DNA from 4 places in the Serratia sp. K1WW1 genome. Region 1 is predicted to be linked to each of the others. Evidence: predicted binding sites of a transcription regulator. Region 1 holds the regulator's gene; each other region holds the start of a gene.
What was found. The regulator CRP, encoded in region 1, controls carbon source genes, mostly activating them, when cyclic AMP is high. The targets are predictions, from matches to a motif close to ATGTGANNNNNNTCACAT.
Positions count from the first base shown of each region.

Region 2: a site for CRP is predicted at 1,373-1,390, ahead of mlc (sugar metabolism global transcriptional regulator Mlc). Genes of this name have one in related genera too.
Region 3: a site for CRP is predicted at 1,666-1,683, ahead of ACX9GU_RS08175 (YfcZ/YiiS family protein). Genes of this name have one in related genera too.
Region 4: a site for CRP is predicted at 1,436-1,453, ahead of ACX9GU_RS18025 (ABC-F family ATPase). Genes of this name have one in related genera too.

Region 1 is NZ_CM147697.1:5,557,820-5,560,957, forward strand. It holds gene ACX9GU_RS25315 (LysR substrate-binding domain-containing protein) at 1-631, shown strand, start outside; gene ACX9GU_RS25320 (OsmC family protein) at 634-1,041, opposite strand; gene crp (cAMP-activated global transcriptional regulator CRP) at 1,423-2,055, shown strand; gene ACX9GU_RS25330 (YccS/YhfK family putative transporter) at 2,112-3,138, shown strand, end outside.
Region 2 is NZ_CM147697.1:3,231,433-3,234,570, reverse strand. It holds gene ACX9GU_RS14585 (MFS transporter) at 1-321, opposite strand, end outside; gene ACX9GU_RS14580 (LysR family transcriptional regulator) at 436-1,338, shown strand; gene mlc (sugar metabolism global transcriptional regulator Mlc) at 1,482-2,699, shown strand; gene bioD (dethiobiotin synthase) at 2,863-3,138, shown strand, end outside.
Region 3 is NZ_CM147697.1:1,783,169-1,786,306, reverse strand. It holds gene fadI (acetyl-CoA C-acyltransferase FadI) at 1-1,034, opposite strand, end outside; gene ACX9GU_RS08175 (YfcZ/YiiS family protein) at 1,233-1,529, opposite strand; gene fadL (long-chain fatty acid transporter FadL) at 1,937-3,138, shown strand, end outside.
Region 4 is NZ_CM147697.1:3,996,658-3,999,795, reverse strand. It holds gene cynR (transcriptional regulator CynR) at 1-226, shown strand, start outside; gene ACX9GU_RS18030 (isocitrate lyase/PEP mutase family protein) at 372-1,202, shown strand; gene ACX9GU_RS18025 (ABC-F family ATPase) at 1,480-3,072, shown strand.

The sequences.
Region 1 (3,138 bases):
GCAAGGTAACGTCGCCATTGGCTGCTCTTCGCTACTCGCCCTGACGGTATTACCGGAACTGGTCGAAGCCTTTAAACAGCCGTTTCCGCAGGCCAATCTCCTAATCCGTGAAGCGCAGCTTTCTACGCTACTGCCAGCATTGCGCGAAGGCCGCCTGGATTTTGCCGTGGGTACCGTCAGCCCGGAACTTCCTCTGGAGGATCTGGTGCGTGAACCGCTGTTCAACGCCTCTTTTTGCATTATCGCACGCCAGGGGCACCCACTGGCGCAGGCCACCTCGCTGGACGAACTGCGTGAGGCCAAGTGGTTATTACCGGAAACCGATATGGGTTATTACCAGCAGTTGCGTGCGGTATTAGGCACCTTCTATCAGCAATTGAGCCGTTCGCCCATTCGCTCGGACTCGGTGACCTGTGGCTTGAATATGGTGCTGGAGGCGGATTATCTGACTATCGTGGCGCGGGCGATGAGTGCACCGTTCCATTTGCAGCATCGGCTGGTGGCATTGCCTATCGACACCTTGCCACAAGCGCAATATTGCGTGCTGTATTCACAGAAATCGCCGCTAACCGTGACGGCACGGCGATTTCTTGATTTATTGCGTGCACACTGCCTGCGCTACCCTTGGTAGGATCAGGCCACTTCGCGGATTTCGAAGCTGTGGGTAATGCTGGCGGCTTTACCCAGCATCAAGGAGACGGAGCAGTATTTCTCGGCAGAAAGATCCACCGCACGCTCGACAATCTTATCGGTCAGCCCTTTGCCGGTGACGATAAAATGCAGATTGATATGGGTAAACAGACGCGGTGCTTCTTCACGACGCTCGGAGGTCAGTTTTACCTCACAGTCACGCACATCGTTACGCCCTTTTTGCAGGATCGACACCACATCGATGGCGCTACAGCCGCCGACGGACATCAACACCATTTCCATCGGGCTTGGCGCTTTATCGCCTGCGTTGCCATCCATCAGAACCTGGTGACCAGACGCAGACTCACCCAGGAATGTCAGCCCTTCTACCCACTTAACTCTTGCCTGCATGTTACACACTCCGGTTAATTTCTTAAAAACAGGGTACGCTTTCGCATACATTCTGGCAACGTAACCTGACGCTAATCATGCTGAAGCGAGACAACACAAGACACCCGCCTCACTCTGTGCTACAAACAGAGCCGCAATAACTCTTTCCAGGTCACCGATTTCAGGGATATGTCCAAGGAAAGGCCCCTATATTGGTTTGTTAACAGAATGTAGCTTGCAGCTCTCCCTGCAAGTTAATATGCTAGAGCACAAGCGTATTTCTATAACACGCCTCAAAACCTGTTGATAGCCACAATTAAAACACCGGGCTATAAGCACGTTTTACAGGGAACTCTGACCCCTGTGATACAAGGCAGCGATAACAACAGAGGATAACAGCGAATGGTTCTCGGCAAACCGCAAACAGACCCGACTCTCGAATGGTTCCTGTCTCATTGCCATATCCACAAATATCCATCGAAGAGTACGCTTATTCACCAAGGTGAAAAGGCCGAAACGCTTTACTACATCGTCAAAGGCTCCGTCGCGGTGCTGATTAAAGATGAAGAAGGCAAAGAGATGATCCTGTCCTACCTTAACCAGGGGGATTTCATCGGCGAGCTAGGATTATTTGAAGAAGGCCAGGAGCGTAGCGCCTGGGTACGGGCCAAAACCGCCTGTGAAGTGGCTGAAATTTCCTACAAGAAATTCCGCCAGTTGATCCAGGTTAACCCGGATATCCTGATGCGCCTGTCCGCACAGATGGCTAACCGCCTGCAAGTCACCTCAGAGAAAGTGGGTAACCTCGCCTTCCTTGACGTTACCGGCCGCATTGCACAGACCTTGCTGAACCTGGCAAAACAGCCTGATGCCATGACTCACCCAGACGGCATGCAGATCAAAATCACCCGCCAGGAAATTGGCCAAATCGTCGGTTGCTCACGTGAAACCGTCGGTCGTATTTTGAAAATGCTCGAAGATCAAAACCTGATCTCCGCGCACGGCAAAACCATTGTCGTGTACGGTACGCGTTAATCCCCAGAGAAACGGTGCAGCAATGCGCCGTTTCTTTACCTGCTGAATAGCCAACCATGTGGCGCCGCCTGATCTACCACCCGGAAGTCAACTACGCACTGCGGCAAACGCTGGTGTTGTGCCTGCCGGTGGCGTTTGGTTTGCTGATTGGCAACCTGCAACTCGGCATGCTGTTCTCGTTGGTGCCCGCCTGCTGCAACATTGCCGGGCTGGATACGCCACACAAACGCTTTTTCAAACGCCTGGTCGTGGGCGGCTCCCTGTTCGCACTCAGTAGCCTTCTGCTGCAACAAGCCTTGCTGTGGGATCTGCCGTTACCCTTGCTGATGCTGGCAATGGCGCTGTTGCTCGGCGTAAGCGGTGAGATCAGCCCGCTGCACGCACGCCTGCTACCAGCCGCATTGGTCGCCGCCATCTTTTCCCTCAGCATGGTAGGCACCGTGCCAATCTGGCATGCCCCTTTGCTGTATATCGTCGGCACCGCCTGGTACGGGCTGTTTACCTGGGCCTGGTTCAAGCTGTGGAAAGAGCAGCCGATGCGCGAATCTCTAAGCCAGCTGTATATGCAGCTGGCCGACTATTTTGAAGCCAAATACTCATTACTGACGCAGCACACCGATCCTGAAACTGCCCTGCCGCCGCTGTTGCAACGCCAGCAGAAAGTGATGGACCTGATCAGTCTGCTATACCAACAGCTTAATTTCCTGCCCCATGCCAATAACCTGGAGCAAAAGCGCCTGCGACGTACGTTTCAGGTGGCGCTCGATTTGCAAGAGCACATCACCGTCAGCCTGCATCTGCCGGAAGAAGTGCAAAAGCTGGTGGAGCAAAGCCAGGCCGAAGCGATTATCCGCCGCAACGCCCAGGTGATCGCCACGCGCCTGCGCGTTGTGGCCGACGATATTCTCTATCATCGGCACTCTGCGCGTTTCAGCATGAAGAATGAGCTGGCGGCGCTGGAAAAAGTGGCCTCACAGCATGCCGATAACCCGGTTGGGCAGTTCTGCTATTACCACTTCAGCCGCATCGCGCGCCTGCTACGCACTCAGCACCCACTTTACCGCCGCAATCTGATGGCCAATC
Region 2 (3,138 bases), 2.3 Mb from region 1:
GCCAATAGCATCTGACAGCGGGCCGGTAAACATCAAGCCGATGGCCAACATCCCAGTGGAGAAGGAGAGGGAAAGGCTGCTCTCCGCTGGGGAGATGCCAAAATCTTGCGAAAGCACCGGCAAGATCGGTTGCACACAGTACAGCAACGCAAAGGTAGCCAGCCCGGCAGAGAACAGCGCCAAGGTCACGCGCATAAACTGCGGTGTACCGCGTTCGATGTAGGGGAGTTTATTCAGTGTGGTGCGTTTGGTTGTTGGGGCACTGTCAGGGGCAGGCAGCGTTTTTGGCGTACTGGCCGCAGAACGCGAAGCGGTTGTCACAGCTGTTCCTTACCGGGTTCGGGAGATAAAAAATACGTCTTGAGTCACAAAATCATAGGGAGCGGCCAGTTTTTTGTCTAATATATTAATCATCCTAATTAAGACGTTTAAAGTATGAATATCGAGCTCAGACATTTGCGTTACTTTGTGGCCGTCGCTGAAGAACTGCATTTTGGCCGGGCGGCGGAGCGGCTACGGATTTCCCAACCCCCCCTTAGCCAACAGATCCAGGCACTCGAGGATATGGTGGGTGCGCGTTTGCTGGCGCGCAATAACCGTAACGTCAGCCTGACCCAGGCGGGTGAGATGTTCTTGAAAGAAGCCTATCAGGTGCTTGCCCAGGTCAATCGGGCAGCAGAGAAGGCGGCGCGCCTGGAGCGTGGCGAACTGGGTGAACTGACGATTGGTTTTACCTCTTCGGCTCCGTTTATCAGCGTGGTTTCCCGTAGCTTGCGAGCCTTTCGCCAGTTATCACCGGATGTGCATATCAAAATGCGCGAGGTGAACACCAAGCAACAGCTTGAGCCGCTGCTCAACGGTGACCTTGATCTGGGCGTGATGCGCAATACCCGCCTGCCGGATGCGCTGCAGCATCAGTTGTTATTACGCGAGCCCTTGCTTGCCGTGGTGCCGAATGGCCACCCGTTAACCCTAAAGGCACCAGGCACGCTGCGTTTCAGCGATTTGGCCCAGGAACCCTTCGTGTTCTTTTCCCGCGAAGTGGGCACCGCGTTGTACGACGAAATTCTGGCTTTACTGGCGAATGCCGGGATCGCCCCTTACATCACGCAAGAAGTGGGGGAGGCGATGACTATTATCGGTCTGGTCGCGGCAGGGTTGGGGATTTCCATTTTGCCGATGTCATTTGGCAGAGTGAAGATCGATGGGGTGACCTATCTCCCCTTAGCCGAGCCGGAGGCGATGACAGAGGTCTGGTTGGTGCATCATCGCAGCAGGCCGTTAACGGCAGCGGCCAAGGCGTTAATGGTGCTGATGCTCGAGCCCAAAGCTGGGTAAATAAGAGGCGTTTTTGCCGGAAAGCTCGGTGAATTTGTGCTGTTAATCACATAACGAATCAAATAGTTGACGCTGTATTCCAAAAGCCCCACCATAGCCCCTAATCTTTATTTAGAAGCGCGAAAAATAGCAGGAGCGGGTGTGTGATTGCGGATGGGCAGCCTGGGCATATTGATCAGATCAAGCAAACCAATGCAGGGGCAGTTTACCGGCTGATAGATCGGCTGGGGCCGATTTCGCGCATCGAATTATCCAAGCGGGCACAGCTGGCGCCTGCCAGTATCACCAAGATAGTGCGTGAGCTGCTCGAAGCGCATCTGGTTAAAGAAACCGAATATCAGGAAGTGGGAAGCCGTGGCCGACCGGCCGTTGGCTTGGTGCTGGACACCGAAGCCTGGCATTACCTCTCTGCACGTATCAGCCGTGGCACCATTACCTTGGCGCTGCGCGATCTCAGTAGCAAGATGGTGGTTGAAGAACTGCTGCCGTTAAAAGCCGAACATCCCGAGTATTTATTACAGCGCATCGTTAGTGAAGTAGAGCAGTTCTTTATCCGCCACCAAAGCAAACTGGAACGTTTAACCGCCATCGCCATTACGCTGCCCGGCATGATTGATACCGCCGCGGGTATTGTTCACCGCATGCCGTTTTATGACGTCAACGAAATGGCGTTGGGACCAGCGCTAGAGGCACTGACGGGCCTGCCGGTTTATGTTCAGCATGATATCTGCGCCTGGACGATGGCAGAGGCGCTGTATGGCGCATCCCGTGGCAGCCATAACGTCATTCAGGTCGTCATCGATCATAACGTCGGCGCAGGGGTGATCACTAACGGACGCGTACTGCACGCGGGCAGCAGCAGCGTGGTGGAGATAGGTCACACACAGGTCGATCCGTACGGTAAACGCTGCTATTGCGGCAACCATGGTTGCCTGGAAACGGTCGCCAGTATTGAAAACATGCTAGAAATTGCCCAGCAACGTTTGGGTGGCTCGATGTCTTCCATGCTGCACGGCGCGCCATTGACCGTGGAATCGCTGTGCGATGCGGCTTTGGCTGGCGATCAGTTAGCCAAAGATATTATTCTTGGCGTCGGGCACAGCGTCGGGCGCATCGTGGCGATCATGGTCAACCTGTTCAACCCGGAAAAAATCCTGGTAGGTTCACCGTTGAACCGTGCCGCAGAAATCCTGCATCCGGCGATTGCTTCCTGCATCCGTCAGCAATCCTTGCCTGCGTACAGCGAGCATGTTCAAGTTGGATCCACCCAGTTCTTCAACCAAGGCACCATGCCGGGAGCCGCACTGGTGAAAGAAGCCATGTATAACGGTTCGTTGTTGGTGAAGTTGCTCCAAGGTTGACATAAGTTATTCTTATCAGAATTTCTTATTATTTACCGCCAAAAGATTGAGCTACCTCAAGCCCCCGTTGAGTTGCATCCCCTAGACTTTTCCCGTAGGACGACTCTCGTCGTGATTTACGGCGATTTTTTAGGTTAACGAGGCACTTCAAGGCAATCTATTCATGTTAAAGCGTTTATTTGTTACAGGCACGGATACCGACGTAGGTAAGACTGTGGTTTCCCGCGGTTTATTGCAGGCTTTCGCCGCGCAAGGTCGCTCAGTGGCGGGTTATAAGCCCATTGCGGCACGCTGCCAGGAAACCGGTGAAGGCATCCGCAATAGAGACGCTTTAGTTTTACAGGCCTCTTCCTCACTGCCGCTGTCGTATGACGAAATCAATCCGATCACCTGTCTGGATGAGGTGTTTCATGCCCATGCAACCCAGGATATTGATTAC
Region 3 (3,138 bases), 2.2 Mb from region 1:
GCTTCGTGCATATCGATCAGGGTCAGGTCGGCCAGGGTAATACCGGCACGATCCAGCGCCAAGGGGGTGGCATAGGAAGGGCCGAGCAGCATATCTTCCCACACATCAATGGCGGCAAAGGCGAAGCTGCGCAGGTAGCCCAGAGGCTCCAGGCCGAGTTCTTTCGCACGGGACTCGCTCATCATCAGCACCGCCGCCGCACCATCGGTCAGCGGCGTACTGTTGGCGGCCGTGACGGTACCGTGGCGGCGATCGAATGCCGGTTTCAAACGGGCATATGACTCCAGGCTGGAATCTTTGCGGACGTTGTTATCTTCGGCCAGCGGGGTTTTATACGGTGGCACATAGGCGGTCATTACTTCATCGCGCAACAGCCCCTGCTCCCAGGCTTTGGCAGCCAGTTGATGCGAGCGGTGTGCCAAAGCATCCTGCTGCTCGCGAGTAATGCCGTGGGTTTTCGCCATTTGTTCGGCGGTATCCCCCATGCGCAGACCGGTAGAGTATTCTGCAACGGCGGGCGGCACCGGCATCAGATCGCGGAACTTAAGCTTGCTGAACAGCTTCAGGCGCTGCGACAGCGTGCGGGCCTTGTTAACGTCCACCAACGTGCGAGCCAGCGCTTTGCTAACGCCAATCGGCAGCACGGAAGAAGAATCCGCCCCACCGGCAATGCCAACACTGATGCTGCCAGCCATGATACTTTCCGCCACGTTGGCAATCGCCTGGAAGCTGGTAGCACAGGCACGTGAAACGCTATAGGCATCGGTGTGCACGCTCATGCCGGTGCCAAGCACAATTTCCCGCGCAATGTTCGGCGCTTCAGGCATTTGCACCACCTGGCCAAATACCAGTTGTTCGATCAGGGCGGGATCGATGCCGCTACGCGCCAGCAGCTCGCTCACCGCAGTCTTGCCAAGATCGACCGCAGGTATACCGTGATAAGCGGTAGCCTGCTTGGCGAAAGGGGTGCGCAGCCCTTGAACGATGGCGATACGGTCGCCGAGACGGGTAACCAGCGGCAATGCCTTACTCATAAACGCTCCTGAAGAGAGGCCGTCAACACAACGGACAAAAAGAGGTCTGACCTGATGAGGTCATTGTTAACCAAATGTTTACATTTGGCAAACCGGCAGAAGTGAAAACTGAGAGCGGGAGCAACTTTCTGGTAGGGGGTAAAGCGGTGCGGATACCAGCAGGGGCGCATATTACGCCCCTACGGGATCGGGTCAGGATTAACGCAGGCCGAGCTGGAAGATCATGGTTTCTGCCTGGCAAGAGAAGGTGAAATCCACATCCAGTTGCACGCCGCCGTCAACCGGTTTAATGCTACTGCTGATGTCACAAGGATCGGACTCCACGCCGCGCGCCTTTTCAGTCAGTGCTGCCAGGGTTTGCTCTGCATCTTGCTGATTGGCAAACACTCGGCTGTAGGAAGCGGTGCAATCGGTGTTATCCATCACGGTTCCGACATCGACACAGCAGCAGGCCGCAGTTTCCTGAGCGTTACATTTATTGATTGCATCTGACATAGTTGAAATCTCCTCACGGGCCGCGGTTAAGCTCGCCCAAATAGCCATTTATGATCTGGCGCAAATAAACAAAATTCTGTGTTTATTTTACTCCTCGGGCTTGCCAATCACTAGCCTTACTTTTTGTAAGCATTTTAAGTGACGGAAATCACATAACTAAATCGCCCTGCGGTAAAAAAACATAAGAGTTTTGTTATATGCAGGTCATTTTTTGTTATGTGGATCTCTTTTCTGATATCAATTTGGAAATATTTCAAAAACAAACTTGCAACATCTTAACAGGTCGGACCTATAATTCAGCCACTGGTCTGATTTGTCAGATTGATAACGGACCCTACAATCGCGCGCTCCATGTTACCTTGTGTAACATTGTTTAAATAATAAACACATAAAATGAGGTTTTGGTCATGAGCCAGAAAAACCTATTCACTAAATCAGCTCTCGCAGCTGCAGTGGCAATTATTTCTTCGAACGTGTATGCCGCAGGATTCCAGCTGAACGAGTTTTCGGCGGCTGGTTTAGGGCGAGCCTATTCTGGCGAAGGCGCAATGGCGGATACCGCTGCCTCAGCAAGCCGTAACCCGGCAACCATGATGATGTTTGACCGCCCTTCTCTTACTGCGGGCGCCGTTTTTATTGACCCAGACGTTAACATTACCGGCACCTCACCTTCAGGCCGCAGCCTGGATGCGAAGAACATTGCCCCGACCGCCTGGGTACCCAACCTGCACTACATTCAACCGCTGAATGACCAATGGGCCGTCGGCGCTTCCGTGACCAGCAACTATGGCCTGGCCACCGAATACAATGAAGGCTACACCGCTGGCTCCGTCGGCGGGACTACAGACCTGACTACCGCCAATATCAACCTGAGTGCCGCTTACCGTCTGAACCAACACTTCAGCTTCGGTCTGGGCTTTGATGCGGTGTATGCCAAAGCCAAAATCGATCGCTACGCCGGTGATTTACCGCTGCTGATCGCCGGTTCAGGACAACTGCCTCCGGCGCTGGCTGGCCAGGTAGCTCAAATCCCTGCTGATACCCAGATTTCTCATCTGGAAGGTAATAAATGGGGCTATGGCTGGAACGCGGGCGTGCTGTATGAAGTGGATGAAAACAACCGCTACGGCTTTACCTACCGTTCTGAAGTGAAAATCGACTTTGACGGTGATTACAGAAGCAGCCTGCCTTCTGCCTTTAATCCTCTGCTCGGGAAACTCGGCCTGCCAACGGGAACCGACGGCAACAACGTCCCAGGTTCTCTGACCCTGAATCTGCCAGAAATGTGGGAAGTTTCCGGGTATAACAAAGTGGCACCGCAGTGGGCGATCCACTACAGCATGGCCTACACCAGCTGGAGCCAGTTCCAGGAGCTGAAAGCGACCGACAGCAACGGCAACACCCTGTTCCAGAAGCATGAAGGCTTCCGTGACGCTTACCGTATCGCGCTGGGTACTACCTACTTCTACGACGATAACTGGACCTTCCGTGGCGGTATCGCCTTTGACGATAGCCCGGTCCCGGCACAAAACCGCTCTATCTCGATCCCGGATCAGGATCGCACCTGGATCAGCGCCGGTACCACTTACGCGTTCAATAAAGATGCGTC
Region 4 (3,138 bases), 1.6 Mb from region 1:
GGAGGCGAATGCGATTAGCGCCATCGTCGAGATTGTGCGCCACGGCCAGCTCGCGACCATTCTGCCGCAGGCCATAGCGCGGAGTAATCCGCTGCTGCTGCCTATCAAGCTGTCGGTTCCCATGCCCGAACGCCATGCCGTGGTGTTGCAACGCAAAGAGGGCTACCGCAGCGCCGCTTCACGGGCATTTATTGCGATGTTGCATGAGCAAGCGCTGAAAATTTAAGGTGTGAAATACGGATCTGAGAGGAGAACTTCAAGCATGTTGTCGCGCTTTCCAGTTCTAGCAGAGAATACATGTCCGTATTTCGCCAGAGATCCTCGTTTGGCCGCTGTATATTCATTTTATCTAACCAAACGAGAAAATTACTATGAATAGACAATTAAGGTTAACCTCAGATTTTAGAATGCTAAACGAGAAAGGTCACTTTCTGTTAGCCAATGCCTGGGATATTGCCAGTGCCAAGATTTTCGCCAAAGAGGGATTTTTAGCTTTAGGAACGACAAGCGGGGGGATTGCATACAGTCATGGTTTTAAAGATGCGCAGAAAATAAGCCCAGATCTGGTGTTGCAGCAAATATCATCGATAGTGGATGCCGTATCTATTCCTGTTACAGCGGATATTGAATCTGGCTATGGCATCAATGATGCTGAGGTTTATGCTTACGTGCAAAGAGTCATCTGTGCTGGCGTGGTCGGCATTAACATAGAAGATAACAGCCATGGAATCAGACCGACAAGACTGTTCAGCGTTGATGAGCAATGTGCGCGGCTGGTGGCCGCGAGAAAGGCAGCTACGGACTCAAACATCCCAATATGGATTAATGCTCGTATCGATACTTATTTAGTGAATGAGGCCAATAATAAAACCACCTTCGAGGTGACTGTTGAAAGAGCTAATCATTACCTTGGTTCCGGTGCTGATATGGTTTTCATTCCTGGTGTTGATGATCTGCTGTTATTGAACCGGTTGAAGCAGGAAATTCAAGGCCCCATTAATATCATGACGATGCCACGAAGCCCTGATATTAATAAACTTTTTAATGCGGGAGCATCCAGAGTGAGTCTGGGCGTATGCCCAATGCTTGCCTGCATGGGAGCGATTAAAAGTATCGCTAATGAATTTACCAGCAGTGGAACCTCAAATACCTTGGATCATTATTTTTATGGTTTTGCAGATGCGGAGTTATTATTCGAGTAGATAAATTATAAATATAAGCTTACCTGCAACATTCTTTAACCAGCTACACCTTGTAGGGGCGCTGCATGCTGCGCCCGATTAGTCTGCTCTGCTAGGGACAGACTAATAATCAAAGATAAGCGCCGCAATGACATTGTAATTTGTGTGGTTATTGTACGCATGTCGGTTAACGTTTACCTGCGCTCAAATATCAACCAAAAATCCTCGCGATATCTGACCGCCGTTATGGCATAATGCGCGCCAAATCACATTCCCTATCAAATTAAGAGCGAGCGCTGTGTTAAGCACTAACAACATCACTATGCAGTTCGGCAGTAAGCCGTTGTTTGAAAACATCTCTGTCAAATTTGGCGGCGGTAACCGCTATGGTCTGATCGGAGCCAACGGCTGCGGTAAATCGACGTTCATGAAAATCCTCGGTGGCGATCTGGCACCGAGCGGCGGTAACGTGTTCCTGGATCCGAATGAGCGCCTGGGTAAACTGCGCCAGGATCAGTTCGCTTTTGAACAGTTCAGCGTGCTGGACACCGTGATCATGGGCCACACCGAACTGTGGGCGGTGAAGGAAGAGCGTGACCGCATCTACGCCATGGCGGAGATGAGCGAAGAAGACGGTTATAAAGTGGCCGATCTGGAAGTAGCCTATGGCGAGATGGACGGCTACACCGCAGAAGCACGTGCCGGTGAGTTGCTGCTCGGCGTAGGTATTCCGGTAGAACAGCATTATGGCCCGATGAGCGAGATCGCTCCCGGCTTCAAACTGCGTGTCCTGTTGGCTCAGGCGCTGTTCTCCGATCCGGAAATCCTGCTGCTCGACGAACCAACGAACAACCTGGACATCGATACCATTCGTTGGCTGGAGCAGGTGCTGAACGAACGTAACAGCACCATGATCATCATTTCGCACGACCGTCACTTCCTGAACATGGTTTGTACTCACATGGCGGATCTGGACTACGGCGAACTACGTGTCTACCCAGGCAACTACGACGAATACATGACGGCGGCTACCCAGGCTCGTGAGCGCCTGATGTCTGATAACGCCAAGAAGAAGGCGCAGATTAACGAATTGCAGTCCTTCGTTAGCCGCTTCAGCGCCAACGCCTCAAAATCCAAGCAGGCTACCTCTCGTGCCCGCCAGATCGACAAGATCCAGCTGGAAGAGGTGAAAGCCTCCAGCCGTCAGAACCCGTTCATCCGTTTTGAACAGGACAAGAAGCTGTTCCGTAACGCGCTGGAAGTGGAAGCGCTGGCCAAAGGTTTCGACAACGGCCCGCTGTTCAGCAAACTCAACCTGATGGTTGAAGTGGGCGAGAAGGTGGCGATCCTGGGTGCCAACGGTATCGGTAAATCTACCCTGCTGAAAACGCTGGTGGGTGACCTGCAGCCGGATAACGGCACGGTGAAATGGTCTGAAAACGCCAAGATCGGTTACTACGCACAGGATCACGAATACGAGTTCGATGAAACCCTGAGCGTGTTCGACTGGATGAGCCAGTGGAAGCAGGAAAAGGACGATGAGCAGGCGGTACGCAGCATTCTTGGCCGCCTGTTGTTCAGCCAGGACGATATCAAGAAGCGCGTAAAAGTGCTGTCCGGTGGTGAGAAGGGCCGTATGCTGTTCGGCAAGATCATGATGCAGCGCCCGAACATCCTGATCATGGATGAACCAACCAACCACATGGATATGGAATCCATCGAGTCACTGAACATGGCGTTGGAAATGTATGAAGGTACCCTGATCTTCGTTTCCCACGACCGTGAGTTTGTTAGCTCGCTGGCTACACGCGTTCTGGAAATGACGCCGAGCAAGGTGATCGACTTTACCGGCAACTACGAAGACTATCTGCGTAGCCAGGGTATCAACTAATACCTTCGAGTTTTACCGCACGCCCCTCACCCCAACCCTCTCCCACAGGGAGAGGGAGCTGCCCGG